DNA from 3 places in the Azospirillum brasilense genome. Region 3 is predicted to be linked to each of the others. Evidence: riboswitches for the same ligand, from Rfam matches in the RefSeq annotation. Region 3 holds a riboswitch; each other region holds the start of a gene.
What was found. Region 3 has a riboswitch for thiamine pyrophosphate ahead of thiO (glycine oxidase ThiO). Riboswitches for the same ligand answer to the same signal wherever they lie in the genome.
Positions count from the first base shown of each region.

Region 1 (9,533 bases), on a different replicon from region 3:
GACTTCGGCCTCGACGTCTCCACGCTGCCCTCCTACTACGGGCTGGCCGAGGGGGCGTGGAAGCATTTCTGCCGCGTCTGGGACGTCGATTACGACTGGATGAAGAGCCGCTTCGGGTCCAAGGAGCTGATGGAGGCCAAGGGCATCCCGACCACCCGCTGGTTCGACGGAGTCACCTACAAGCCGGAGGAGATCGAGCAGCCGTCGCCGCTGAAGGCGATGGTCGTCTTCGGCCACGGCGGCAACACCGTCACCCGCATGCCGGAGATGCTGAAGGGGCTGGAGCAGCTGTCCCTGCTGGTCATCGCCGACCCGCACCCGACCACCTTCGCCGCCTTCAAGGAGCGGAAGAACGGCACCTACATCCTGCCCGCCTGCACCCAGTTCGAGACGGACGGCTCGCGCACCTGCTCCAACCGGTCGGTGCAGTGGGGCGAGAAGGTCGTGGAGCCGATCTTCGAGTCCAAGGACGACTACACGATCATCTACCTGCTGGCCCGCAAGTTCGGCTTCGCCGACGAGATGTTCAAGCACATTACGGTGGAGCAGACCCGCCCGGTGCCGGAGGACATCCTGCGCGAGATCAACCGCGGCTGTCTGTCCACCGGCTACACCGGCCAGTCGCCGGAGCGGCTGAAGATGCACATGAAGCATCAGGCCGATTTCGACAAGATCACCATGCAGGCGACCAGCGGCCCGCTGAAGGGCGAGTATTACGGCCTGCCCTGGCCCTGCTGGGGCCATCCGGAACTGAAGCATCCCGGCTGTGCCGTCCTCTACGACACCTCCAAGCACGTGATGGAGGGCGGCGGCGTCTTCCGCGCCCGCTTCGGGGTGGAGCGCAACGGCGTCAGCCTGCTCGCCGACGGCTCCTATTCCAAGGGGTCGGAGATCGAGGACGGCTATCCCGAATTCACCATGGCGATGCTGCGCAAGCTGGGCTGGGACAAGGACCTGACGGCGGAGGAGATGCGCGTCATCCAGGCCATCGGCGGCGACAAGACCGACGAGGTGAGCTGGCAGACCGACCTGTCGATGGGCATCATCCGCGTCGCGCTGAAGCACGGCTGCGTGCCGCACGGCAACGCCAAGGCGCGCGCCGTCGCCTGGAACCTGCCCGACCCGGTGCCGCGGCACCGCGAGCCGATCTACTCCCCGCGGCCCGAGCTGGTGAAGGAGTTCCCGGCGATCGAGGACCGGCGCGACTACCGCCTGCCGCAGCTCGCCCGCTCGCTCCAGTTCAAGATCGCGGACAGCGACATCCGCCAGCGCTTCCCCTTCATCCTGACCTCCGGACGGCTGGTCGAGTATGAGGGCGGCGGCGAGGAGACCCGCTCCAACCCCTGGCTGGCCGAGCTGCAGCAGACGATGTTCGTGGAGATCAACCCCAAGGACGCCGAGCGTCTGGGTATCCGCGACGGCGGCATGGTCTGGGTCTATGGGCCGGAGGACAACGCGAAGGCGCGGATGCGCGCGTTGGTGACCGAACGCATCGGCACCGGCACGGTTTTCATGCCCTTCCACTTCTCCGGCTACTGGCAGGGCAACAGCCTGCGGGAGAACTACCCGCCGGGCACCGACCCCATCGTCCTGGGCGAGCCGGCCAACGGGGTGACGACCTACGGCTACGACCCCATGACCTTCATGCAGGAAACCAAGGTGACGCTGTGCCGCGTCGAACCGGCCTGACGCGCCGCAAGGAGGACAGACAACCATGGCCCGCATGAAATTCCTGTGCGACGCGGAACGCTGCATCGAGTGCAACGCCTGCGTCACCGCCTGCAAGAACGAGCACGACATCCCCTGGGGCATCAACCGGCGCCGCGTCATCACGCTGAAGGACGGCGTGCCGGGCGAGCGGTCGATCTCCATGGCCTGCATGCACTGCAACGACCCGCCCTGCGCCGCGGTCTGCCCGGTGGATTGCTTCTACCAGACGGCCGACGGGGTGGTGCTGCACTCGAAGGACCTGTGCATCGGCTGCGGCTACTGCTTCTACGCCTGCCCCTTCGGCGCGCCGCAGTACCCGCAGGCGACCAACTTCGGCGGCCGCGGCAAGATGGACAAATGCACCTTCTGCACCGGCGGTCCCGAAGAGGACAACACGATGGAGGAGTACCAGAAATACGGCACCAACCGGCTGGCCGAGGGCAAGCTGCCGCTCTGTGCGGAGATGTGTTCCACCCGCGCGCTGATGGCCGGTGACGGCGACGTCCTGGCCGACATCTACAAGGAGCGGACGGTGCGCCGCGGCTACGGCTCCGGCGCCTGGGGCTGGTCCACCGCCTATGGCCAGAACGACCGTGGCGACGCCTTCAGCCCGGGCCGCGAGGGCACGGGCGGGAGCTGAGCGGGTGGGGTATGCCCCCTCCCTAACCCTCCCCCGCTGTCGCGGTAGAGGGGACAATTCTCCCTCCCCTGCAAAGCGGGGGAGGGCCGGGGTGGGGGCGAGTTTGTCCCGATGCAGCACCCCGCAAAGCGCATATTTTCTAGGGAAGGACGCGCCATGACGAAGCTCCTGCGCCCCCTGCTGGTCCTGTTCGTTCTGCTGCTCGCCGCCCCGGCGGTGCAGGCGCAGTTCTACCAGACGCCGGGGCCAACCTCGCCAACGTCGAAGGACGAGGTGCAGCTCTACCAGACGCCGGACGGCAAGCTGTCCGGGCGGGTCAGCATCCCCGACGCGAAGCTGGGCGTCCTGGTTCAGCCGGAGGGGCGGGAATGGCGCGAGTTCCGCATGGTCTGGCTGAAGATCATCGCGGGGGCGCTGATCCTGGGGCCGATCGCGGCGCTGGCGATCTTCTATTTGATCCGCGGCACCATCCGCATCCAGGGCGGCCGGTCGGGGCGTCCGGTGCCGCGCTTCAGCGGCATGGACCGCTTCGCCCATTGGACCACGGCGGTCAGCTTCCTGCTGATGGCGGTGACCGGGCTGATCCTGACCTTCGGGCGCATGCTGCTGATCCCGCTGATCGGCCATCCGAACTTCACGATGCTGGCCGAGGCCAGCAAGTACATGCACAACTTCTTCAGCGTGCCCTTCGTCCTCGGGCTGCTGATGATCTTCGTGCTGTGGGTGCGCGACAACATCCCGGAGAAGGCCGATCTCGTCTGGCTGAAGACGCTCGGCGGCGTGCTGAACAAGTCCGGCGAGCATCCGGAGGCCGGACGCTTCAACGCCGGCCAGAAGGGCGTCTTCTGGGCGGTGGTGTTCGGCGGCTTCGCGCTGTCGCTCACCGGCTTCCTGCTGATGATGCCCTTCGCCGTCACCGGGATCGGCGGCATGCAGATCCTGCATGTGGCGCACGGGGTGGTGGCCGCGCTGATGATCGCGCTGATCATCGGGCACATCTACATCGGCACCATCGGCATGGAAGGCGCCTTCGACGCCATGGGCCGCGGCGTGGTGGACGAGAACTGGGCCAAGGACCATCACCGCCGCTGGTATGAGGAGCAAATCCGCAACGGGCAGGCCAATCAGGACGGGCGGTTGCGGCATCACGCGGCGGAGTGAGGCGCGGAACCCCCTCGACAGGCGCGCCGGCATGACCGATCCTTCCGCGCGACGAATTGTGCGTGGGGGTGATGCATGCCGCTCGACCACCGGGAGTCGCTGTTCCGCCGCATCGCGGAGCGGCGCGACGACCTCGTCGCGCTGACCCGCGACCTGATCCGCATCCCCACCGTGAACCCGCCCGGCGACGTCTACACCGATTGCGCGGAGCTCCTCGGCCGGCGGCTGGCCGGGCGCGGCTTCGCCGTGGAGTATGTGCGGGCGGACGGGGCGCCGGGCGACAGCGACCGCTACCCGCGCACCAACATCGTCGCCCGCATTGAGGGTCGTGAGCCCGGCCCCTGCGTCCACTTCAACGGCCACATCGACGTGGTGCCCGCCGGCCAGGGCTGGACGGTCGATCCCTTCGAAGGCGTCGTGAAGGACGGGCGCGTCTATGGCCGCGGCGCCTGCGACATGAAGGGCGGCATCGCCGCCTCGATCATCGCCGTGGAGGCGATCCTGGAGGCGGGCATCCCCTTCCCCGGCGCGCTGGAAATCTCCGGCACGGTGGACGAGGAGTCCGGCGGCTACGGCGGGGTCGGGCATCTCGCCACGCTCGGCTACTTCTCCCGCCCGCGCGTCGACCACGTCATCATCCCGGAGCCGCTAAACGTGGACCGGGTGTGCATCGGCCACCGCGGCGTCTGGTGGGCGGAGATCGAAACGAAGGGCCGCGTCGCCCACGGGTCCATGCCCTTCCTCGGCAACTGCGCGGTGCGCCACATGGGGGCCGTGCTGCACCGGATCGAGACGGAGCTGATTCCCCGTCTGGCCGCCAAGCGCACCGCCATGCCGGTGGTCCCGGAAGGGGCGCGGCAATCCACGCTGAACATCAACGCCATCCATGGCGGCCAGCCGGAGAACCATGGCGGCCTGCCCAGCCCGATGGTGCCCGACCGCTGCCGCATGGTCATCGACCGCCGCTACCTGATCGAGGAGGACCCGGAGGAGGTGCGGGCGGAGATCACCGGCATCCTGGAGGGCTTGCGCCGCGAGCGCTCCGGCTTCGACTATGAACTGCGCGAGGTGCTGGCCTTCCTGCCCACCCTGACCGACGCCGACGCGCCGGTGGTGCGGGCGGTGGGGGCGGCCATCGAGACGGTGCTGGGCCGCCCGGCGGCGCAGGTGGTGTCCCCCGGCACCTACGACCAGAAGCACATCGCACGGGTCGGGCATCTCAAGGACTGCATCGCCTACGGCCCCGGCATCCTCGACCTCGCCCACCAGCCGGACGAGTATGTGGGCATCGACGACATGGTCCATTCCGCGCAGGTGATGGCGATGGCCGCCCTGTCGCTGCTGCGGCGGGAGGTGTAGGCGGGGCGGTTCCCGCTATTTCCAGGTGACCCGGCCGCCGACCTCCTCGGCGATGAAGTCCGCCCAGCGTTCGCGTTCGGCCAACAGGACCGCCGGGAAATAGTCGTTCAACTCCACGGACTGCCAGCGGTAGCCGGGACGGTTGAAGATGTCGCTGCCTTCCGCCAGGAAGCGGGGCACGTCGATGCCGTGGAGGATGTCGTCGCGGTTCAGTTCCTGGTGCGCGAAGCTCCTGATCTTGTGCCGGATGAAGGCGTCGTCGCCGATGTAGGAGAAATGCCAGCCCGCGTGCGGCAGGATGTCCACATAGGGCGGGCGCGTCTCGGGCGTGTAGCGGTCCAGAGCGCCGCGGCATTCGCGGATCTGCTGAGGCGTGGTCGTTTTAGCCATCAGGCCGCGGACGGCGATGGGGACGATGTCGAAATTCTCGCCCTCGACGTTCATGAAGTTGAACTTGAAGTAGAAGCACGGCACGCGGAATCCCGCGATCATCGCCGGACTGTCGCGCAGCGACGCGACCGACCGCGCGCGGAGGATCTCATCCACGTCCGAAATGATGACGATGTCGTCCGGCTCCACCTTGTCCAGCCCGAGCGCGATGGCGTTCCGCTGCGCCCGCTCGCGCACCCAGGGATTGTCGGTTTCCGGGAAGTCCGGGGCGACGACCAGCTTCACCTTGTCCAGGAAGGGCAGGAAGCGGTGGCGCTCCTCCATGAAATGCAGGGGTTTGGGCGCGCCGGTGAAGGTCTGCTTGGCCTCGACGATCACGAACTGGTCGACCGTGTCGTACAGCTCGCGGAAGCGCAGCTCCAGAAGGTCGAGTTCGTTGTGGAAGGTGAAGCAGTCGTAGATCTTCGGCTGGCGGCGCTGCGGCGCGGCCACCGCCGGCCAGCGCGATCCCGGCGCCGCCGTCGTCTGCACGGCGTCGGCCAGGGCCAGCGCATAATCCCGCGCGGCACCGGCCGTCCATTCGGTGATCTGGGAGCGCAGGAACGTCTCGTCCCGCCGCGCCACCAGCTTGCGGACCATGGAGGCGAAGGGCGCCTTGCGTCCGGACAGCGCGAGGCTGGTCATCAGGTCCGTGTACTCCCGCCTGTCGAGGAGCGGGCCGTCCATGACCTCGATCCGCTCCTCCAGCGCGCGGTCGCCCAGCACCTTGCCGAAGTTGAACAGGCCGTGGAAGCCGAAGGCCGGCCCCGGCACCGGCGTCCGCTCGAAGGCGAAGCGGTCGGCCACGGCCTCCGGGGCGAAGCGGATGCCGGCCTTCTCCAGCGCCGGGCGCTCGGTCCGGCAGATGACGTGGTCCTCGGGAATGCCGGCCTCGAAGGGTAGGTCGCGCAGCCGGTCGAGCAGGGCGGCGGAGCGCAGGGAGAAGCCGCCGTTCCCCACCGTCATACCGTCGTCGTACCAGCCCCAGCGGGCGCCGATGTAGTCGAAGGCGCGGAACTCCTCCGTCCAGGCCTGCGGATCGGCGATGAAGCCGTCCCACTGCGCGACCAGGACATGGCCCGTCGTCACCAGCCGGCGCAGGCGGACGTTGATCGTGTCCGAATAATCGTCGATGTCGTTGATCGGGGCGATGCGGTGGAAATCGACGCCGGGGATCTTCGGGTCGCGGTCGGAGAGCAGCAGGACGCTGGAGAAGCGGCAGGCGGCGATGCTGTCCCGGATGGCCATCTCGACCAGGGCGTGGTTCGCCGTGTCGGCGAACACCAGCGTGCAGTCCTCGATCCTCACCATGCCGTTCCCCGTTCTGCCGCCGGCGTCGGCCGCCCGCGGGCGCGGATCCTATCACGCCGGTTGTGGGGCTGCCACGGGCGGAGCGCCGGTCCTCCTTTGACGGGCGGGGGCGTCGCATTCGACGTCAAATCCCTCTCCCGTCCCGGGAGAGGGGGCCCGCGGAGCGGGCGGGTGAGGGTCATGCAAGGATCAAGGCGCTGATTCTCGGCGGTACCCTCACCCTTCCCACGCTTCGCGTGGGCCCCTTCCCTCTCCCGGGACGGGAGAGGGGCTCCAAAGGCAATGCCTCCGTTCGTTAGCCCGACCTCCTTGACGGGCGGGGGCCGGTCCCTTAGCTTGCGAAGTGTTCCCTGGGGGCCTCGCTAGGAGGCTGAGACTCCGCCGGTCCGGCGCTTTCATCCGGACAACGCGGTGACCCATCGAACCTGATCCGGGTCATACCGGCGTAGGGACGGGACTGAAGGGCGGCACGGCGTACCCCCATTCCATCCAGACACCGCTTGTCCCGGCAGCAGTTTGTTGGCGCTGCAAAAGGTGTGTGCGGACGTGACCGAAGCCCGACTTGTCGAAGAGCTGCTGGCCTTCATCGCCGCCGGAGAGGCGGACGAGGAGGCGTTCAACCGCATGGCGCTCGCCGTCTTCGCCCACCAGTTCGAGACCAACGCCCCCTACCGCCGCTTCGCCACCCAGCGGGCGCGCACCCTGCGCACGGTGAAGAGCTGGCGCGACGTGCCCGCCGTGCCGATCAGCGCCTTCAAGGACCTGACGCTGAGCGGACGCCCGCCGGAGGAATGCCCGCACGTCTTCATGACCAGCGGCACGACCAAGGGCGTGCGGGGAAAGAGCCACCACCCGACGCTGGCGGTCTACGACCGCTCCATGACCGTCAATTTCCGCCGCCGCTTCATGGGCGAGTTTGACCGGCTGCGCATGGGCATCCTGTTCCCGACCGAGCAGGCGATGCCCAACTCCTCGCTCGCCCATTATCTGGCGCTGGCCAGGAGCGCGTTCGGGACGGCGGAGAGCCGCTATTTCGTCTCCGACGCCGGGCTGGACGTGGACGGGGCCATCGCCGAGCTGTCCCGCGCCGAGGAAACCGGCGAACCCTATGCCCTGCTGGGGGCGAGCTTCAGCGTCGTGCATCTGATGGACGCGCTGGCCGAGCGGGGGCGGAGCTTCGCCCTGCCGGCGGGCAGCCGCATCCTCGACACCGGCGGCTTCAAGGGCCAGTCGCGCGAGATGGCGGCGGAGGAGTTCTACAGCCGCCTGTCCGCGACCTTCGGCGTGCCGCGCCGGCTGTGCATCAACATGTACGGCATGACCGAGCTGAGCACCCAGTTCTACGACGACGGCAACGAGGCCTGCCCGTCGGTGAAGTCCGGCCCGCACTGGATCCGCAGCCGGGTCATCAACCCGCTGACCGGGCAGGAGGTGCCGCGCGGCAGCGTCGGCGTTCTGGTCCATCACGATCTGGCCCATTTCAACTGCGCGTCGGCCATCCTGACCGAGGATGCGGGGGTGGAGGTGGACGGCGGCTTCCAGCTTCTCGGCCGGGCCGACGGGGCGGACGCCAAGGGCTGCTCCATGGCGGTCGAGGACTTCCTCAAAGCGGCGCGGGCCTCCTGATGGAGCGCGCCGGGCATCTGCCGGGGCTGTCCGCCGACGCGGTGGACTGGCGGACGCTGACTTTCCGGCGCGGCGCCGAGACGCTCGACGTCGCGGTGCCGGTGCTGAGCGAGGCGCAGATCGCCGAGCTGGCGACGCGGGTGCGGGCCAACGCGCGGACCTATTTGAGAAGCCGCACCGTCGCGGAGATCGCCGCCGCCATCGACCGCGCCGTCGCCCGGCTGCTCGACCGCGACGACCCGTGGCGGCAAAAGGCGGAACGGCTGCTGCCGCTGGTCACCGGCTACGACGCGGAGATGGTCCGGCTGGGGCTGACCGGCTATCTGAAGACCTTCCGCGGGCCGGAGCTTCGGAAGTTCATCGCCGAGGATTTCGCCAACCCGGCGGTGCTCGACGATTTTCAGCCCATGCCCAAGGGCGGCTTCGCCCGCGCCTTTGGGCCGGAACTGCTGCTGCATGTCTGGGCGGGCAACGTGCCGGGCCTGCCGCTGTGGAGCCTGATCTCCGGCCTGCTGGTCAAGGCCGGCACGGTCGGCAAGCTGCCGAGCGCCGAGCCGCTGTTCGCCGGCTGGTTCGCGCAAATCCTGGCGGAGATCGATCCGCAACTGGCCGATTGCATCGCCATCGTCTGGTGGAAGGGCGGCGACGAGGCGGCGGAGCGGGCGTGGCTGGCCCGCGCCGACACGGTGGTCGCCTATGGCGGCAACGACGCGCTGGAGGCCATCCGGGCGCGGGTGCCGATCACCACGCGCTTCCTGCCCTACGGGCACAAGATCAGCTTCGGCATGGTCGCCCGCTCCGCGCTCGACGCCGGGAAGGCGGGGGCGGTGGCGCGGCAGGCGGCCTATGACGTGGCGCGCTACGACCAGCAGGGCTGCTACTCGCCCCAGACCTTTTTCGTGGAGCGCGGCGGCCGGGTGTCGCCGCGGGAGTTCGCCGGCTATCTGGCGCATGAGCTGGACGCCCTGGGCAGCAAGTTCCCGCGCCGCCCCCTGTCGATGGGCGAGGCGGGCAGCGTCGCGTCCTGGCGCAACGCGGAGGAGACGAAGGGCTTTGCCGACCCCAGCCGCGCCCTGCTGGGCGATCCGGCGGGAAGCTGGGCCGTCGCCTACACCGACGCCGCGGACGGTCTCTCGCCTTGCGGGCTGAACCGCACGGTGACGGTGGTGGCGGTGGACCGGCTGGCCGACGCGGTGCCGGGGCTGGCGCCCTACCGCGCCTTCCTCCAGACCGTGGGCATCGCCGCGTCGCCGGAGGAACTGTTCGCGCTCGCCGGGGCGCTGGGGGCGGTCGGGGT
Region 1 is NZ_CP032346.1:1,284,533-1,294,065, forward strand. It holds gene D3869_RS19860 (formate dehydrogenase subunit alpha) at 1-1,689, shown strand, start outside; gene fdh3B (formate dehydrogenase FDH3 subunit beta) at 1,715-2,350, shown strand; gene D3869_RS19870 (formate dehydrogenase subunit gamma) at 2,507-3,511, shown strand; gene D3869_RS19875 (acetylornithine deacetylase/succinyl-diaminopimelate desuccinylase family protein) at 3,587-4,870, shown strand; gene D3869_RS19880 (DUF5672 family protein) at 4,886-6,610, opposite strand; TPP riboswitch at 6,952-7,080, shown strand; gene D3869_RS19885 (long-chain fatty acid--CoA ligase) at 7,157-8,236, shown strand; gene D3869_RS19890 (acyl-CoA reductase) at 8,236-9,533, shown strand, end outside.
Region 1: another riboswitch for thiamine pyrophosphate. It lies ahead of D3869_RS19885 (long-chain fatty acid--CoA ligase); the one in region 3 lies ahead of thiO (glycine oxidase ThiO).

Region 2 (9,533 bases), on a different replicon from region 3:
TCATGTTTGTGGACCGGAAGGGCTTCGGCAAACGTTTAGGTTGGACGAGTTGCTGCCGCACTCCTTCGGCCCCGACAATCTCGATTTCTGAGGGGAACTGACCGCCATGACCGCCGCACGCGCCGCCGCGGAAATCCTGCACCGGGTCCCCGGCTTCCGCCCGCGGGTGGGGATCGTGCTCGGCTCCGGCCTGGGCGGGGTCGCCGACCGGATCGAGGGGGCGACCGTCATGCCCTACGGCGACCTGCCCGGCTTCCCGCTGCCCAGCGTCGAAGGGCACATGGGCCGGCTGGTGCTGGGCCATCTCGGCGGCCAGCCCGTCGCCTGCATGCAGGGCCGCGTCCATGCCTACGAGGGCAACGGGTTCGACGCGCTGAAGACGGCGGTCCGCGCGCTGAAGCTGGCCGGCTGCGACACGCTGGTGCTGACCTGCGCCGCCGGCTCGCTGCGGGTGGAGGTCGGGCCGGGGCGGCTGATGGCGATTTCCGACCACATCAACATGCTGGGCGCCAACCCGCTGACCGGCCCCAACGAGGACAGCTTCGGCCCGCGCTTCCCCAGCATGACCGACGCCTGGGACCCCGCCCTGCGCGCGCTGATGCGGCGCCGGGCGCTGGAGCTGAACATCGATCTGGTCGAGGGCGTGTACGCCGCCTATCCCGGTCCCTCCTTCGAGACGCCGGCCGAGGTCCGGATGTTGAAGGTCCTGGGCGCGGACGCGGTCGGCATGTCCACGGTGCCCGAATGCATCGTCGCGCGGCATTGCGGCCTGCGGGTCGTGGGCTGCGCGGTCATCACCAACCTGGGGGTGGGACTCGGCGACGGGCCGGTGGACCATGACCAGACCCTGCGCGCCGCCTCGGCCGCCGCCTCCGATCTGGAGCGGCTGCTGACCGGCTTTCTCGACGGGCTGAACATAGACGAAGGACGCCGGTCATGAAACTTCCCGCCGATCTGCAACGGGCGCTCGACACCGCGGTCGCCGTCAAGGCCGACGCCAAGGGGGCCGGCCGGGCCATCGGTCTGCTCGACCTGACCAGCCTGAACGACGACGATACCGACCAGACGGTGGAGGCGCTGTGCAAACGCGCCGTCACCCCCGCCGGGAAAGTCGCCGCGGTGTGCGTCTGGCCGCGCTTCGTCAAGACCGCGCGCAAGGCGCTGAAGGGCAGCGGCGTGAAGATCGCCACCGTCGTCAACTTCCCCTCGGGGGAGGCTGACGCGGCGACGGTGGCGGCGGAAACCAAGGCGGCCATCAAGGACGGCGCGCAGGAGATCGACGTGGTGCTTCCCTACCGCGCTTTCATCGACGGCGCGCGCACCCAGCCGATGAACGTGATCCGCGCCTGCCGCGAGGCCTGCGGGACCGACGTGACGATGAAGGTGATTCTGGAATCCGGCTGCTTCCCCGATCCGGAGCTGCTGGCCTGGGCCGCCCGCGACTCCATCGCCGCCGGGGCGGATTTCCTGAAGACCTCCACCGGCAAGGTACAGCCCGCCGCGACGCTGGAGGCGGCGGCGCTGCTGCTGCACGTCATCCATGAGTCGGGCAAGCCGGTGGGCTTCAAGGCGGCTGGCGGCATCCGCGACGCCGACGGGGCGGCGGCCTTCCTGGCGCTCGCCACCGCGATCCAGGGCAAGGGTTGGGCCAAGCCGGACAGCTTCCGCTTCGGCGCCTCGGCCCTGCTGGACTCGCTGCTCGCCACCGCCGGCCATGGCGGCGGCAAGGGCGAGGGGAAAGGCGAGGGCAAGGACAAGGACGGCAAAGACGGCAAGGGCGACGGCAAGGGCGGCGGGGCGGTTGCCCAGCCGGCCACCGCCGGCTATTGATCCGCGCGACAGACCAGACCACGGAACGGACGCACGGATGCTTCCCCAGGAACTGATTCGCAAGAAGCGCGACGGCGGGCGCCTGGACGCGGCGGAGATCGGCGCCTTCGTGCGCGGCATCACCGACGGCTCCGTCAGCGAAGGACAGGCGGCGGCCTTCGCCATGGCCGTCTTCTTCCGCGGCATGGCGCTGGAGGAGCGGGTGGCCCTGACGCTGGCCATGCGGGATTCCGGGACGGTGATGCGCTGGGACCATCTCGACCTGCCCGGACCGGTGATCGACAAGCATTCGACCGGCGGCGTGGGCGACAAGGTCAGCCTGATCCTCGCCCCGGCGCTGGCCGCCTGCGGCGGCTTCGTGCCGATGGTGTCGGGCCGCGGACTGGGCCACACCGGCGGCACGCTCGACAAGTTCGAGAGCATCCCCGGCTACCGCGCCAAGCCCGACCGGGCGACGCTGGAGCGGGTGGTGAAGCAGGTCGGCTGCGCGGTGATCGGGGCCACCGACGACATCGCACCCGCCGACCGCCGGCTCTACGCCATCCGCGACGTGACGGCGACGGTGGAAACCATCGACCTGCTGACCTCCTCGATCCTGTCGAAGAAGCTGGCGGCGGGGCTGGACGCGCTGGTGATGGACGTGAAGTTCGGCTCCGGCGCCTTCCTGCCCGACATCGCCAAGGCGCGGGAGCTGGCCGACAGCCTCGTCACCGTGGCCGAGGGCGCCGGGCTGCCCACCGTCGCGCTGCTGACCGACATGAACGAGGTGCTGGGCCTGACCGCCGGCAACGCGCTGGAGATGCGGGAGTGCATCGACATCCTGCGCGGCGGCGCGGCCGACTCCCGGCTCTACGAGGTCACCGCCGCCCAGGCCGCCGAGCTGCTGGTTCTGGCCGGACTGGCGCCGGACGTCGCGACGGGGCGCGACCGGTTCGATCAGGCGATGAGCAGCGGGCAGGCCGCCGAGCGCTTCGCCCGCATGGTCCACGCGCTGGGCGGTCCGGCGGACCTGCTGGACGCGCCGGACCGCCATCTGGACGCCGCCCCCGTCGTCCAGCCGGTCTTCGCCGATCGGGTGGGCGTGGTGGCGGCCATCGACGTGCGGGCGGTCGGCATCGCCGTGGTGGCCCTGGGCGGCGGGCGGACCAAGACGACCGATCCCATCGACTTCGCGGTCGGGCTGGCCGACGTCGCCGGGCTGGGCGCGTCGGTGGGGCCGGCGGAGCGCCCGCTCGCCGTCGTCCACGCCCGCAGCGCGGCGCAGGCGGAGGACGCGGCGGCGTTGCTCCGCCGGGCCTTCACCGTGGCCGACACCGCCCCGCCGGCCGGGCCGCTGATCGCCGATCGCATCCGGCTGTAAAAGGCGGCTTTAAGCGGCGCGGCGCCCATCCTTGGCTTGCCGCGCCCGCACCGGCCCGACCAGGGCCTCCGCGGCGAGGCGGCCCGAGATGACGCAGGCCTCCACCCCCGGACCGGGGAAGACCCCGCCGCCGGCCAGCAACAGGCCGGGCAGCGGTGACTTGGTGGGGAGCGCCGGATCGGTGCCGTAGATCGCCCCCTCCGTCGTGTGGGCGTAGCGGGCGAAGGTGGCGGCGCTGGCCTCCTGCCGGTGCAGAATGTGGCGCTCCAGATCCGGGATCACGGCCGCGGCTGCGGCGATCATCGCATCGCCCTCCCGCGTCTTCCGCGCGCGGTAGTCGGCGGCGGCGCGGTCCGAGGTGCCGCCCGCCGGGTCCAGCCGCATCAGCGTCAACGCCGCGCAGCCCGGCGGCGCCAGGGTGGCGTCGTGGGCCGACGGAAGGGCCAGCGCCATCCCCTCATCCCTCAGAAAGGTCATCGCCGACAGGTCCGGGCGGATGTCCAGCGCCAGCGTGACCAGGAAGGCGGAGGTGGTGGGGCGCAACGCCCGGTATTGTGCCACGCAACCGGCGGGCAGATGCTCCTCCCCCACCAACTCCAGCAGGGTCCGCCGGGCGTCGGCGTTGGAAATCACTGCAGCGGCGGCGATGCGCTCCCCGTCCAGGGTCTCGACCCCGGCGGCACGGCCGTCCTCGGCCAGGATGCGGCGGACGGCGGTGCGCAGCCGGACCTCGCCGCCCTTGGCGCGAATCGCCTCGGCCAGCGCGTCGGCCAGCCGCTGCGATCCGCCCTCCGGGTAGGCGCCTCCGTCGAAGAAATAGCCGAAGATCGGCGCCATCTGGGTGGCGCCCAGCCGCTCCGGCCGGTCGGAAAGATAGCCGGTCAGGCTGGACAGCAGCGCGCGGGCTCCGGCGTCGGGCACGTAGTGCTCCAGCATCTCCAGGAAGCCGCGGTCCTGCCAGCGGGAAGCCTGCGGGCATTCCAGCGGGTAGGCGCGCATCGCCGCGACGTCGCGCGGGATGTGGGGAAGGCCGGTCTCGGCGCAGCCGCGGTAGAGGTTCCGGTGGACGCCGCGCATCTCCTCCAGGAAGGCGGCGGTTCCGGCGGCGCTGCCGGGATGCTCCCGCGCGATCAGGGCGGCCAGACCCGCGGCGTTGCCGGGCAGCGGCTCAAGAACACCGCTTCGGACGATGCCGCGCGTCACCGGCTGCCAGCGCACGCGGTCCGCCACGCCCACCGTGCGCAGCAGATGCCCGACCGGGCCATCTGGCCGGGTGCCGCTGACGTCATGCACGCCGGCGTCGAAGGTGAAACGCCCGACCGTCCCGTCGCGCAGCCGAACCTTGCGCTCCCAGGAGGAGCAATAGCCGCCCGGCCGGTCGTGCGCCTCCAGGACGGTGACGCGGACCCCGGCCTCCGCCAGCAGGGCCGCCGCGGTCAGCCCGCCGATGCCGGCGCCCACGACGACGACACCACCCTTTTTTCCGAGCACGGCGGGAGCGGGCCAGCGGTGGGGCTCCCGCTCCTCCAGCCGGCGGGTGACGGCTCGGTTGACCAGCCAATCCGGCAGTCGGCGGTTTCCCAACACACCGGCCAGGGTGGCGAGGGCGGAGGTGACGACGCCGACCTCCGTCGCGACGGCGAAGCCGACGGCGCCGGCCAGGAAGACCACCCCCCACAGCGCGGTGACCGCCTTGTTGACGGCGACGAACTGCGGCAGGTGCCACAGGCCGGGCGGTGTCGTCTCGCGGGCGTAGGGCAGGGTGAAGGGACGGCCCAGCGCGAGCGAGGCGAAGGCCATGCCGGCCAGGGCGAGATGGACAATCACCCCCATGCGCTCCAGCGGTCCGATGAGCAGCAGCGCGGCGAAGAACGCGGCGGCGACGAGTTCCGGCGCCTTCAGCGAACCCCGCCGCCGATCATGGGCGCAGAGCGTCAGGCTGAGCAGCAGCGCCGCCAGCGCGGCCGCAGGATGGCCCGCCGGCTGGAGGACGCCGAAGGCGATCCAGGGCGAGACGCCGACGAGGATGCGGATCGATTGGGGCATCGGCTTTGACAGGAGCATGGCGGACCCTTGCGGTGGTGATGCCCGCCAGACTGTTCAAAGCACCGGCCGGAGCCAGCGCCGATCCGCGAAAGGCCGGCTCCGCTTCGCCAAACGCCCGCCCGTCGGTTCACGAAGCGTGAAACGCCGGCGCTCCGCCGGGCGCCGCCGCGCGGGCCAGACCTGCGGTTGCGGCATTGGGCAGCGTCATGGTTGCTCAGATACTGTGCAATCATGACCCAGGCCGCCGCTCTTCCCGCCGTTGACAGCGATGACACCCGCCGCGCCATCGGCTGCTTCCTGCTGGCCATCTTCCTGTTCGCGGGAATGGACACGCTCATCAAGTATCTGAGCAGCGGGTATCCGGTGGCGCAGCTCATGTTCGCGCGGTCGGTGGTGGCGCTGGTGCTGGTCGGCGGCATTTCGGTGGCGCGCGGTGGCTGGGGCGGGATGCGCACGCGGCGGCCCTTCGCCCACGTCTTCCGCTCGCTGGCCGGGCTGCTGTCGATGGGCTGCTTCTTCTACGCTTTTCGGCATCTGCCGCTGGCCGAGGTCTATGTGCTGAGCTTCGCCGGGCCGCTGTTCATCACAGCGCTGTCCATGCCGCTGCTCGGCGAGCCGGTGGGCTGGCGGCGCTGGGCGGCGGTGCTGGTCGGCTTCGGCGGCGTGGTGGTGATGGCCCGTCCGGAGGCCGACGCGCCGCTCCTGCCGATTCTCGTCGGCGTGGCCGCGGCTTTCTTCTACGCGCTGGCGATGATCGCGGTGCGCGGCCTGTCGCGGACCGAGAGCAACACGGCCATCGTCGTCTATCTGCTGCTGACCACCACGGTGGTGAGCGGCGTTGCGGCGATCCCCGACTGGGTGCAACCGGGCGGCTTCGACCTTGGGCTGATGCTCCTGGTCGGCACGCTGGGCGGGGCGGCGCAGGTGCTGATGACCCAGGCCTTCCGTCTGGGCCGCGCCGCGGTGGTCGCACCCTTCGAGTACACGGGGATGATCTGGGCGACCCTGCTCGGCTTCCTGGTCTTCGGCGACGTGCCGACCCCCACCGTGCTGGCCGGGGCGGGGATCATCATCGCCAGCGGTCTCTACATCCTTTATCGGGAAACGCTGCGCCGCGGCGGCTGACGGGTCAGGCGGCGGCGGGAAGCGCCGAGCAATCATTTTGGGAGAGCGGCGGGCCGGTCAGCGCGATGATCCGGCTGCGCTCCAGCACCCGCCGGATTCGCGGCGGGTGATTCTCGAAGGCGATGGCGCCGCCGCGGTCGAGCACCGCGTTGCGGAGCGCCAGCAGAATGCCGATGCCGCAGGAATCGAGGACCTCCACCCGTCCCAGATCGACGCACAGGGTCAAGGCCCGCGCGTCGGCGACGCGGCGGAGCAGGGGCGTCAGGCCGGGCAGGGCGGCGTGGTCGACCCGCCCCGACAGGACGGCGCACAACCCGCAGCCGCCCCGCGCCGTGGCGAAGGGGTGCAGGGTGACGGTGCTGTGCGACGGGGTGGGCCGCATGCTTCGTGACGACTTTCCGGTTGGGACGACGGTCCGGCGCGGGCCGGGGGCGGCGGAAGGAACCACGGGAAGCGCGACTTTCCGGTGTCTGTTGCGTTGCAAAATTGTGAAAAGGCGCCGGGCCGCCGCTTGACAGCCGGGCGCCGGCCTCACACTGTGCACACGAACGGCTGGGGTGCCTGCCGCAAGGCGGGCTGAGACCACACCCATCGAACCTGATCTGGGTCATGCCAGCGAAGGGAGCCAAGCGTTCGAGGCTGTGCCGCCGCTATCCTCCCGGCCTCCTCGTCCTCGCGCGGTTCTTCGCCGGGCAGGAGGAGACACATCCATGCGGCGCTTCCTTTCCATCCTCTCGGCAACGGCTTTTTCGGCGGTCTTTTCGGCGTCGGTCCCCCACGGCGCGGCGCTGGCCGGTGAGGCCTCGGTCCCCGTGCTGGTGCCGCTGACCGGCTTCCTGTCGCTGGAGGGGACGAGCCAGCGCAACGGCGCCGTCCTGGCGCTGAAGGACGCGCCCGCGGGTGTGGCGGTGCGGTCGGAGGTGATCGACACCGGCACCTCGCCGGAGGCCGCCGTTACGGCGCTGGAGCGTGCGGCGGGCGGCAAGGTCACGGCGGTGGCGGCCAGCATGCTGGGCACGCAGATGCTGGCGATGCTGCCGCTGGCCCAGGACTACAAAATTCCGCTGGTCACCGTGTCGGGTACGGCAAGCATCACCGAGCAGGGCAACCCCTGGGTCTTCCGCTTCTTCCCCGGCGACGCGGTGACCAAGGAGGCCCACGCCCGCTACGTGGCGGAGGAGCTGGGGAAGAAGCGCCCGGCGGTGATCTACCAGACGACGGCCTACGGGCAGAGCGGCAAGGCCCATCTGGAGCAGGCCTTCAAGAAGCTCGGCGTCGAGCCGGTGTTCGAGGAGGGGGTGGACCCCGCCGCCAAGGATCTGCTGCCGGTCCTGACCAAGGCGCTGGCCGCCAAGCCCGACGTGCTGGTGCTGCATCTGCATTCCGGCCCGACCGCCCTGTTCATCCGGCAGGCGGCGGCCAACGGGGTGGCGGTGCCGATCGTCGCCGGCTCCGCCATGCACCAGCCGAGCACCGCGGCGCTTCTGGAGCCGGCCGAGCTGAAGGGCGTCTGCGCCGAGACGGCGGCCTCGCCGATCTCCGGCGGCAGCCCGGAGGTGGAGGCCTTCACCGCCGCCTACCGCGCCGCCTTCAACGCGGAGCCCGACGCCTTCGCGCTCGGCCAGTATGACGGCATCCGCATGGTGCTGGGGGCGGTGCAGGGCGGTGCGGACAGCGCGGATGCGGTGCGCAAGGTCCTGTCCGCCGGGACCCACCAGGGCCTCGCCATGACCTACAAGTCGGACGGCAAGGGCAACATGGCGCATTCCGCGGTGATCGTCTGCTACGACGGCGCCTCGCGCGTGCCGGCGATCGCCAAGCGCTACGACAATGTGACCGGTGTGGTGACCGGGATGGTGAAGTGAGCCAGCCTTGATCACCCTGCAGCTTCTCGTCAACGGCCTCGCCCTGGGCGCGGCCTATGCGCTGGTCGCGCTGGGCTTCGTGCTGGTGCTGAACGCCACCGCGGCGGTGAATTTCGCGCAGGGCGATCTCGTGATGGCCGGCGGGCTGCTCGGCGTGGCGCTGGCGCCGCATCTGCCGGGGTATCTGCCGCTGCCCGGGCTGCTCCTGCTGCCGGTGGTGCTGGTGCTGATGGCCGGGCTTGGGCTTCTGCTGGCGGCGGCGGCCTATCTGCCGCTGCGCCGCCGCCCGCCGGTGGCGGTCTTCATCAGCACCATCGCGGCGGGGATCATCCTGCAGAACGGCGCCTCCGTCCTGTTCGGGCCGGAGCCGCGGGCGGCACCGCCGCTGCTGGGCGGCGGGACGCTCGACCTCGGCGGGCTGGTGGTGGCGGAGCAGTCGCTGGCGATCATCGCCGTCGCCGCTCTGCTGATCGCCGGGCAGCAATGGCTGTTCGGGCGGACCCAGCTCGGCCGGCGCCTGCGCGCCACGGCGCAGGACCCGGAGATGGCGCGGGCCTGCGGCGTGCCGGTGACGGCGATGATCCTGATCACCTTCGCGCTCGGCACCGCCTTCGCCGGTGCGGCGGGGCTGCTGCTCGCCAACCGCTACTTCGTCACGCCAACGGCCGGCGGCGACCTGATCCTGAAGGCCTACATCGCGGTGACCATCGGCGGCTGGGGCTCCGTGCCCGGGGCGGTCGCCGGCGCGCTGCTGATCGCGCTGTTCGAGGTGGGGGTGTCGTCGGTGCTGTCCTATCCGGTGGCGCTGGGGCTGCTCTACGCGACGCTGCTGGTCATCCTGGTCGCCCGCCCGCAGGGGCTGTTCGGGGAGGCGGCGCGGCGCCGTGCGTAACGGTGTGCGCAAGTTGTGGGCGCTGGCCCCCACCCTGACCCTCCCCCGCTGGGCGGGAGAGGGAATGATGCTTGCGGTGCTGGTGGCGTACGCGCTGCTGTACGCGTCGCCCTATGGGCTGCGCGTGCTGACCGTGGCGGGGGTGTACGCGCTGGCCGCCATCGGCTTCCAGATCGTCTTCGGGCTGGGCGGCGCGCTGTCGCTGGCTCATGGTGCCTTCTTCGGGATCGGGGCCTACGCCACCGGTATTTTGGGGAGTCAGTGGGGTTGGGGCTTCGCCGCGACCTTTCCGGTGTCGCTTTTGGTGCCGCTGCTGCTGGCCCTGCTCGTCGGGCTGCCGGTGCTGCGGCTGGAATCCCATTACTTCGCCCTGGCGACGCTCGGCATCGCGCAGGTCGTCCATCTGCTGGCGGTC
Region 2 is NZ_CP032345.1:2,620,449-2,629,981, forward strand. It holds gene cdd (cytidine deaminase) at 1-91, shown strand, start outside; gene D3869_RS12480 (purine-nucleoside phosphorylase) at 107-940, shown strand; gene deoC (deoxyribose-phosphate aldolase) at 937-1,830, shown strand; gene deoA (thymidine phosphorylase) at 1,868-3,190, shown strand; gene D3869_RS12495 (phytoene desaturase family protein) at 3,200-5,254, opposite strand; gene D3869_RS12500 (DMT family transporter) at 5,468-6,361, shown strand; gene D3869_RS12505 (STAS domain-containing protein) at 6,366-6,743, opposite strand; TPP riboswitch at 6,905-7,002, shown strand; gene D3869_RS12510 (ABC transporter substrate-binding protein) at 7,072-8,226, shown strand; gene D3869_RS12515 (branched-chain amino acid ABC transporter permease) at 8,234-9,118, shown strand; gene D3869_RS12520 (branched-chain amino acid ABC transporter ATP-binding protein/permease) at 9,183-9,533, shown strand, end outside.
Region 2: another riboswitch for thiamine pyrophosphate. It lies ahead of D3869_RS12510 (ABC transporter substrate-binding protein); the one in region 3 lies ahead of thiO (glycine oxidase ThiO).

Region 3 (9,533 bases):
CTGCGTCAGGCCAAGAACGCCCAATCGTCCATAATGGGAGAAACCCGCATGTCCGGGATCACGAAAGCCGCCCTCTTCACCCTCGCCGTGCCGCTGCTGGCCGCGCCCGCCCTGGCGGCGGACCAGCCGCCGGGAGCGCTGGCGCTGAAGCGGGTGCTGCTGTCCACCGGCGGCGTCGGCTATTTCGAGCATGAGGCGCGCGTCTCCGGCGACGCGGCCCTGACCCTGGAGGTGCGCCGCGACCAGGTGGACGACGTGCTGAAGAGCATCGTGGTCTACGACGACCGCGGCGGCATCGGCACGGTGGACCTGCCGGGTCAGGAGCCGCTGGAAACCGCCTTCCGCGAGCTGCCCTTCACGCCGCAGGATCTCGCCTCCCCCACCGCGCTCCTGAACGCCATGAAGGGGGCGGAGGTGCAGACCAGCGGCTCCCGCGCGGTGTCGGGACGCCTGCTCTCGGTGACCGAGGAATACACCCAGCTTCCCAACGGCGGCGGCACCGTCACCCGCAACCGCGTCAGCCTGATGACGGCGGAGGGGCTGCGCCAGCTCGTCCTGGAGGAGACCGATTCCCTGCGCTTCGCCGACCCGCGGGTGCAGGCGCAGCTCGACTCCGCGCTGGCTGCCGTCGCCGGAGCGGCGGGCAAGGAGCGGCGGCGCCTGACCATCCGCACCACCGCCCCGCAGGCGGACGCGGGCGCCGAGCGCACCGTACGCGTCGCCTATGTGGTCGCGGCCCCCTTGTGGAAGGCGACCTACCGCCTGACCCTGCCCGAATCGGCGCCCGGATCGGCGAAGGGGACCGAGGGCGGCACCGGCGACCTGCAGGGCTGGGCCGTGCTGGAGAATCTCAGCGGCGACGATTGGAAGGGGGTGGAGCTGTCGGTGGCGTCGGGCAATCCGGTCACCTTCCGGCAGGCGCTCTACTCCGCCTATTTCGTGAACCGTCCGGAGGTGCCGGTGGAGGTGTTGGGCCGCGTCCTGCCGCCCCCCGACGAGGGGGCCGTGGCCGCCGACGTGATGGCAAAGGCGCAGGATTCGGCCGTCCGCTCCCGCGCCGCCGCCGAGTCCGGCGCCCCCACCGCCATGGCCGCCCCGCCCCCGCCGGCCCCCGCACCGGCCATGAGCGCGCCCTTCGCCGGCGCGATGCCCCAGCGGGCGGCGGAGACCACCCCCGCCGAGAGCACGGAGGCGACGGCGCAGGTGCTGTTCCGCTACCCGCAGCCGGTGACCCTGGCCAACGGCGGCACGATGATGATGCCGATCACCGCCCGCGCCATCCCGGCGGAGCGGCTGTCGCTCTACCAGCCCAACACCCAGCCGCGCCATCCGCTGGCCGCGCTGCGCCTCAGCAACGGCGACTCGGGAGAGACCGGCCTGCCGCCGGGCGTGCTGACGCTCTATGAACGGATTGGCGGGGCCGCCGCCTATGTGGGCGACGCGCGGCTGGCCACCCTGCCGGCCGGCGAGAGCCGGATCCTCAGCTTCGCGGTGGATCAGGCGGTGACGGTGGACCGCTCCGAGCAGCCGAGCCGCACCCTGTCCCGCGCCACCCTGGCCGACGGGGTGCTGCAGCTGACCGTGACCGACCGCCAGACCACCACCTACCGGATCGCCGGCGCGGCGGGCGAGGACCGCACGGTCATCGTCGAGCATCCGCGTCGTTCCGGCTGGGAGCTGGTGCAGCCTTCGGGTGGGGCCGCCCCGGACCTGACGGCCGACGCCTACCGGCTCCCGGTGGCGGTGCCCGCCGGCCAGACGGTGACCCTGTCGGTCGCGTTGGAGCGCCCGCGGATCGAACGGTTCGGCATCTCGGAGATGTCGCCGGAGCAGGTGCGGGCCTACGCCTCCTCCACGGAGCTGCCGCCCGCGGCGCGCGAGGCCTTGGGCAAGGTCGCGACCCTGCGCGGCGCCGTCGCCGACAAGGAGCGCCGCGTCGCCGACCTGGAGCGCGAACAGGCGGAGATCGGCAAGGAGCAGGAGCGGCTGCGCCAGAACCTCGCCACGCTGCCGCGCGACAGCGACCTGTTCAAGCGGACCATCGCCAAGATGGGCGAGCAGGAAACCCGCCTGGACGGCCTGTCCCGCGAGCTGGCCACCGCCCGCAAGGAGGCCGACACCGCCCGCAACACGCTGCGCGATCAGGTGCGCGGCATGACGTTCTGAGCGTGGCGGGCTAAACGTGAAAGCTGACCGTCACCAGGGCAGCGGCGACACGCCGAACAGCATCCGGTGCAGGTGCAGCAGCCCGCCGTAAAGCAGCAAAGCCACCGCCGGGCGCCACCAGCCGATCTCCCGCCAGACGAGGCTTTGGCGCCCGGCCAGGATCGCCGCGAAGGGCAGGTTCGAGGTGCGGGCGGCGTAGTGCTCCCACGCCGCCCCCAGCCGCCGCGCCAGCTTCGTGTCGATCAGAACGCTGCCGCCCAGCGCCAGCAGGGCGAGCGTGCCGAACAGAATCAGGGAAGCGAGATCGCCGTTCGGCACCATATGGGCGACCGCCCACAGCCCGACGCCCCAGAGGAACGGGTTCCGCGTCACCCGCAGGATGCCGCGGACCGGCTCCCGGTCGCCGGTCAGCAGCTTCTCCTGCCCGACCGAGGTCGGGTTCGGGGTGGTGAGCCCGGCGACGAGCAGGAACAGCGCCACCGGCACCAGCAGGACCGGCACCCAGGCCAGCCCGCCGGAGGGCGGCCACACCGGCACATGGGGCGCCGCGTTGCAGGCCGCCACCAGCCACCAGAAGGCCAGCGCCGAGACCAGCGAATAGAGGCCGAGATAGGGCTTCTCGCCCAGCCGTCCGACCAGCGCCGCGCGCAGCGGCGTGCTGGAAATGCCGAAATGCGTCAGCAGCAGGAACAGCCCCGCGGCGAACAGATGGGCGATGGTGCCGGTCATGCGCGGTCTCCCGGTCGCGAAGCCTCTCGTCAGGCGCCCTTGTCCAGCGTCGTGCCGCTGCAATAGGCCCAGTCGTCGCCGTGCAGGCCGAAGAACAGGGCCACCGGCTGCTTGCCGGAGCGGTCGATGACCACGCGGAAGCGGTTGCCGGTGCAGGCGCCCGCCGCCTGCTTCTGGTAGGGCAGCTTGACGCTCTTGGATTTCAGGCAGGAATCGGCGGCCTTGGGCGGGTTGGCCGACGCGTCGACGCGCTTGCCGTTCAGCACCATGTAGTAGTTGGTGGCCTGCCCGCCCTTCACCTCGGCCTTCACCTCGATCTTGCCGAATCGGGACTTGTAGAGGCCGGCGTCGGTTTCGCCGTCCGGCGCACCGGGGGCGATGGGGCGGAAGGACACGGCGCCGCAGGCCGGCGGCTCCTTCTTCTGGGCGAAGGCCGGCTGGGCCAGGGCGACGGTGGCGGCGCCCGCGATCAACGCGGCACCGAGAAGACGCGACAGCGGCATGCGAACCTCCTGGATCGGACGGAAAAAGTTGGGGCGGGTCAGGCGGGGGCCTGGCAGAACAGGGTCTGCTGCATGATGGCACAGTCCTTCTCCACCCCACCGTCGAGCATCGAAATCTCGACGCTGGTGACGGTCAGGGTGCGGCCCGGTTTCAACACGCGGGCGCGGGCGATCATCACCTCGCCCTTGGCCGGCGACATCAGGTTGACCTTGAACTCCACCGCCAGAACCTCGCTGCCCGCCGGCATCAGCGTGTAGCCGGCGTAGCCCCCGGCGTTGTCGGCCAGCGTGCTGACCATGCCCGCGTGGAAGAAACCGTGCTGCTGCGTCAGGTCGGCGCGGAACGGCAGGCGCATCTCGCAGAAGCCGGGCTCCAGCCGCGTCAGCTCGATCCCCAGCGTCTTGCAGATCGGCTGGCGCTCGAAGCCGGCGCGGCAGCGCGCCTCCCAGTCCGGATCGCGCGGTTCGAAGGTCTTGGGCACGTCTCGGGTCTCTCTGATTGTGTTCGGGCGGCCCCTACCCTGCGCCAGCCTTACGTTCCGATCAAGCCGAGCTGCGGGCTCGACGCCTCCGCGAAGGCGCGTTTCGGCATGCGCCCGGCCAGACGGGCCGCCCGCCCCGCCGCCACCGCGTCGCGCATCGCCGCCGCCATGCGCACCGGATCGCGCGCCTTCGACACGGCGGTGTTCAGCAGGACGGCGGCGCAGCCCAGCTCCATCGCCAGGGCGGCGTCCGACGCCGTGCCGATCCCGGCGTCCAGGACCACCGGCACCGGGCTGCGCGCGCAGATCGTCTCGATGGCGTGCGGGTTGCGGATGCCCAGGCCGGAGCCGATGAAGGCGCCCAGCGGCATCACCGCCGCCGCCCCCAGGTCGGCCAGCTTGCGGCAGGTCACCGGATCGTCGTTGCAGTAGGGCAGAACGGTGAAACCGTCGGCCACCAATTCCTCGGTCGCCCGCAGCAGCTCCTCGACATCGGGATAGAGCAGTTCGCGGTCGCCGATAACCTCGAGCTTGATCCAGTCCACGCCGAGCGCCTCGCGGGCGAGCTGAGCGGTCAGCACCGCCTCCTTGGCAGTCAGGCAGCCGGCGGTGTTGGGCAGCAGCCCGGCGCGGTCGCCGATGACGTCGACGAGGCTCTCCGAATAGCCGTCCAGGCTGATGCGGCGGATGGCGAGGGTGACCAGTTCGCTGCCGCTGGCTCCCAGCGCGTCGAGCATGACCTGCTGGTTCGGATAGCCGGCGGTGCCGAGAAACAGGCGCGAGCGGAACTCACGGCCCGCTATGGTGAGCGTGTCGTTCATGGGTGTTTCCTTGATGATTGATATGCCCTCTCCCGCCCCGGGAGAGGGAAGGGACCCACGCGAAGCGTGGGAAGGGTGAGGGTGCCGCCGAGTATCAGCGCCTTGATCCTTGCACGACCCTCACCCGCCCGCTGCGCGGGCACCCTCTCCCGGGACGGGAGAGGGATTGGGCGCCGCCTTTGCGGGAGTACCGATCAAGAGGCGCGGCGGGCGAGAAGGTCAGCCGCCCTGCACGGGACGGATGATCTCCAGGGCGTCGCCCGCGGACAGTGGCGTCTCGTCCCAGCGGCGGGAGGGCAGGACGGCACCGTTCAGGGCGACGGCGACTCCGCGCGTGCCCGCGGCGATTCCCCGCCCGGCCAGCAGGGCGGCGACGGTGGGGGCGGCGAGATCCTCCTCCCGCCCGTTCACACGGATGCGGGCGCTCATGCCGCGGCCCCCTTGGGCTGGGCGAAGCGGTCGAGCGCGAAGGGGCGGATCACCGGATCGGCCTCCCCGGTCAGGATCAGCCGCGCCACCGAATCCGCGGTGACCGGGGTCAGCAGGATGCCGTTGCGGTGGTGCCCGGTGGCGTAGACCAGCCCCTCCACCTCCGAGAGGCCGAGGATCGGGGCGTCGTCGCGGGTGCCCGGACGGAAGCCGGCCCACGCCTCCTCGATGGGCAGTTCGGCGATGCCCGGCAGGGCGCGCCATGCCCCCTCCAGCAGAGCGAACTGGCCCCCGGCGGTCAGGCGGTCGTCGAAACCGCGCTCCTCCGTCGTGGCGCCGACCAGCAGCCGTCCGTCCAGCCGCGGGATCAGGTAGGTGCCGGGGGTCCACACCACATGGCGCAGCAGCGGCAGCCGGGCGTCCATCCGCAAGCAGAGCATCTGCCCCTTCACCGGACGCACCGGCGGACGCACCGCCGGGGACAGCCCGTCGATCCAGCCCGACCACGCCCCGGCGGCCAGAACCACTTGATCGGCCTCGAAAAGCCGGTCCCCGACCTGGACGCCGACGGCCCGGCCGCCGCGGATCTCGATGCGGGACACCTCGGCGTACTCATGGACCACGGCGCCGGCGCGCAGGGCGGCGGCGTGCAGGGCAGCGGCAACCTTGCGATTGTCCACCTGATGGTCGCCGGCGCAGAACAACGCGCCGGCCACGCCGGGTTGGAGATAGGGCTCGCGCCGCCGCACCTCCGCCCCGCTCAGCCATTCCACCGGCAGGCCGAGCTTGGTCTGGAAGTCGTGCAGGAAGCGCACCTTGGCCGCGTCGTCGGCGTTCAGCGCGATGACCATCGTGCCTTCGGTGCGCAGGTCCACCGCCATGCCCGAGGCGGCCTCCAGCTCCGCCGCGAAGGCGGGCCACAGGTTCTGCGAGGCGCGGGTCAGCGGCAGAAGGCTCTCTTCGCCGGGTTCTGTCTCCACACAGGCGGCGAGCATCCCGCCCGCGGCGTGGCTGGCGCCCCGGCCGGCGGCGCCGCGGTCGAAGACCTCGACCCGGCAGCCGGCGGCGGCCAGTCTCCAGGCGATGGACAGGCCGATCACACCGGCGCCGACCACGGCGACGGAGGGCCCTCCAGAAACGGAAAGAGCGGAATCGGAGTGAAATGAGGGCGCGGATACCATGCGGCGGCTCCCTTCGCTGGCATTATCCAGACAGGTTCGATGGGTGTGATCTCAGCCGCGCGGGCTCATCCCGCACGGCACCCCAGCCAATGCCCGGATCATCCGGAAGAGGGCCGCCTTTGGCAAGCCCCTTTTCGTTGGTTACAACAACAAAAGCGACGCCAGCCCCAGGAAGGACAGGAACCCGATGACGTCGGTCATGGTGGTCAGGAAGACCGAACTCGCCACCGCCGGATCGACGCCCAGCCGGTCCAGCCCGATGGGAATCAGCACGCCGCACAGCCCGGCGACGAACAGGTTGATGACCATGGCGCAGCCGATCACGAGGCCGATCATCGGCTCGAACCACGTCGCGGCGATGGCCCCCACCAGCGTGGCGAAGACGGCGCCGTTGAGCAGCCCGACCAGCACCTCCTTCCCCACCACGCGGGGCGCGTTGGAGGACGACAGCTCGCGCGTCGCCAGGGCGCGCACCGCCACGGTCAGCGTCTGCGTCCCGGCGTTGCCGCCCATCGAGGCGGTGATCGGCATCAGCACCGCCAGCGCCACGATCTGCTCGATGGTCGCCTCGAACAGCGAGATGACGCCGGCCGCCGCGAAGGCGGTGAACAGGTTCAGCCCCAGCCAGGAAATGCGCGAGCGCGAGGTTTCCAATACCGAGCGGTAGATCGAGGTGTCGCCGACGCCGCCCAGCTTGCCGATGTCGTCCTCGGCCTCCTCGTCGATGATGTGGACCACGTCGTCGACGGTGATGACGCCGATCAGCCGCCCGCCGGCGTCCACCACCGGGGCGGAGACCAGGGCGTATTGGCGGAACAGATTCGCCACCTCCTCCTGGTCCATGGTGGCGGGGATGGTGTCGACCTCCTCCGTCACCAGATCGGCGATGCGCACCGACCGCTTCTGGCGCAGCAGGCGCGACAGCGGCACCGCCCCGACCACCCGGTGCATCGGATCGACGACGAAGATGTCGTAGAAGTCCTCCGGCAGCTCGTCGGTGGCGGCTCGGACATAGTCGATGGTCTTGCCCACCGTCCAGAACTGCGGCACCGCCACCAGATCGCGCTGCATCAGGCGGCCGGCGGTGTACTCGTCGTAGGTCAGGTTCTCCTGGACCAGCGCGCGGTCGGCGGCCGGCAGATTCTCCAGCACCTCGCGCCGGGTGTCCTCGTCCAGGTCCTCGATGACGTCGACGGCGTCGTCGGTGTCCAGCTCCGCGACGGCGGCGGCCAGCTCCTTCGGCTCGAACAGCTCGACGATCTCCTCGCGGAGATCGGGGTTGAGGTAGCTCAGCACCTCGCCGTCGAAGTCGGGACGCAGGACGCCGATCAGCGCCTCGCGGTCGTCGTGGCCGAGCTGCTCGATCAGGTCGGCGATGTCGGCGGGATGAAGCCGGTCCAGTTCGGCCCGCAGCTCGTCGCGCCGGCCGGCGTGCAGCCGTTCGACGACCTCCTCGACGAATTCCGGCTCCACACCATAGGCGCGCTCCTCCTCGCCGTCCTCGCGGGGCGGGTCGGGGCGTTCGGCCGGGTGCGGCACATCGTCCTGGATACGATCCGGTTCCTGGCGGTCGGTGTGCATGGCGGCACCCTCCCTTCACGATGGCAATGCGGCGTGACGGCATGGTCCTGCGATCGGCCGACCATGGCGCACCGGCGTTTGCGGGTTGGTGGGGAGCCCTCGCGGGTTCCCGCCGGGGCGACCACCGAATATAGGTGTGCCGCCCTTTTGTCCAGTCCGGCGGGCCATTCCGGAGCGTCCGGCCCCACGCGCAATTGCTTGCGTGGGCTTCACAATTCGTGCACCCATAATGCGCGCGGGGCTTTCCACCTCGCGCAGCCCGAGAAGAACCGACACCACCGGCCAGCGGATGTGACGATGGAGTACGCCTACACCGACATCGACGGTCAGGAAGGGATCATGCTGTCGGGGCGCTTCACCTACGACGACAGCCGCAAGTTCCACGACCTGCTGGCGGATTGGGACATCGGCGCGCGGCCCGACGTGCGGCTCGACCTGCGCTATCTGACTTTTCTCGACTCCGCGGCGATCGGCATGCTGTTCGTCCTCGCCAACCGCTGCCGCGACGCGAAGGGGCTGGTGACGGTGCACAACGCACAGCCCTACATCGTGCAGACCATGCGCCGCGTCGCGCTCGACCAGTATGTGGAGTTCCGCTAAGGGGAAGGTGCCTGGACAGGGCAGCCTGACAACGAAAGACGGCCCGAAAACGAAAAAGCCCGCTGTGGTCCGATGGACCGGCGGGCTTTTCGTTTGTTTGCCAAATCCCCCGTTTCAGGGGGATGGTGCGGTCGAGAAGACTCGAACTTCCACGGCATCTCTGCCACAGCGACCTCAACGCTGCGCGTCTACCAATTCCGCCACGACCGCACAAGGCTGGTAGAACCGACGTCAGGATCGCTCCCGTCATCGGGTGGAGCGGGGGAATAGCAGATCCCCGAAGACCGATCAAGCGGCGTCTCGCGTTTTTGCCAAAGAAAGTTCATAACGTCGGGATGACCGACCTCACCGCCCCCGTTCCGCCCGCCCCCGACGCCATCGGCGATGCCGTTCCCGCCGCCGCTCCCGCCCCGGCCAGGGCGGTGGAGTGGCGCATCAGCGACACGCCCGTCCCCTACCCCGACGCGCTGGCCGAGATGGAAGCGCGCGTCGAAGCCATCCGCGCCGGCACCGCGCCGGAGCTGGTCTGGCTGCTGGAACATCCGCCCCTCTACACCGCCGGCACCAGCGCGCGGGAGGAGGACCTGCTGGAACCGGGCCGCTTCCCCGTCTATCAGGCCGGGCGCGGCGGGCAGTTCACCTATCACGGGCCGGGACAGCGCGTGGCCTATGTGATGCTCGACCTGAAGACGCGCGGCGCCGACATCCGCGCCTTCGTCCACGACCTGGAGGAGTGGCTGATCCGCACGCTGGCCGCCTTCAACATCCGTGGCGAACGGCGGGACGGCCGCGTCGGCATCTGGGTGGACAAGCAGCCCTATGGCGGCGCCCCCGGCCAGGAGGACAAGATCGCCGCCATCGGCGTGCGGGTGCGCCGCTGGGTCAGCTTCCACGGCGTCGCCCTGAACGTCGAGCCGGACCTGTCCCACTTCGCCGGCATCGTCCCCTGCGGCATCAGCGAGCATGGCGTGACCTCCATCGTGGCGCTCGGCCATCTCGTCACCATGGAGGATGTGGACGCCGCCCTGATCGCCAGCTTCG
Region 3 is NZ_CP032348.1:310,168-319,700, reverse strand. It holds gene D3869_RS27415 (hypothetical protein) at 49-2,166, shown strand; gene D3869_RS27410 (NnrU family protein) at 2,197-2,895, opposite strand; gene D3869_RS27405 (hypothetical protein) at 2,925-3,398, opposite strand; gene D3869_RS27400 (PaaI family thioesterase) at 3,437-3,880, opposite strand; gene D3869_RS27395 (thiazole synthase) at 3,931-4,719, opposite strand; gene thiS (sulfur carrier protein ThiS) at 4,921-5,130, opposite strand; gene thiO (glycine oxidase ThiO) at 5,127-6,311, opposite strand; TPP riboswitch at 6,303-6,406, opposite strand; gene mgtE (magnesium transporter) at 6,453-7,892, opposite strand; gene D3869_RS27370 (STAS domain-containing protein) at 8,190-8,492, shown strand; tRNA gene D3869_RS27365 (tRNA-Leu) at 8,616-8,702, opposite strand; gene lipB (lipoyl(octanoyl) transferase LipB) at 8,828-9,533, shown strand, end outside.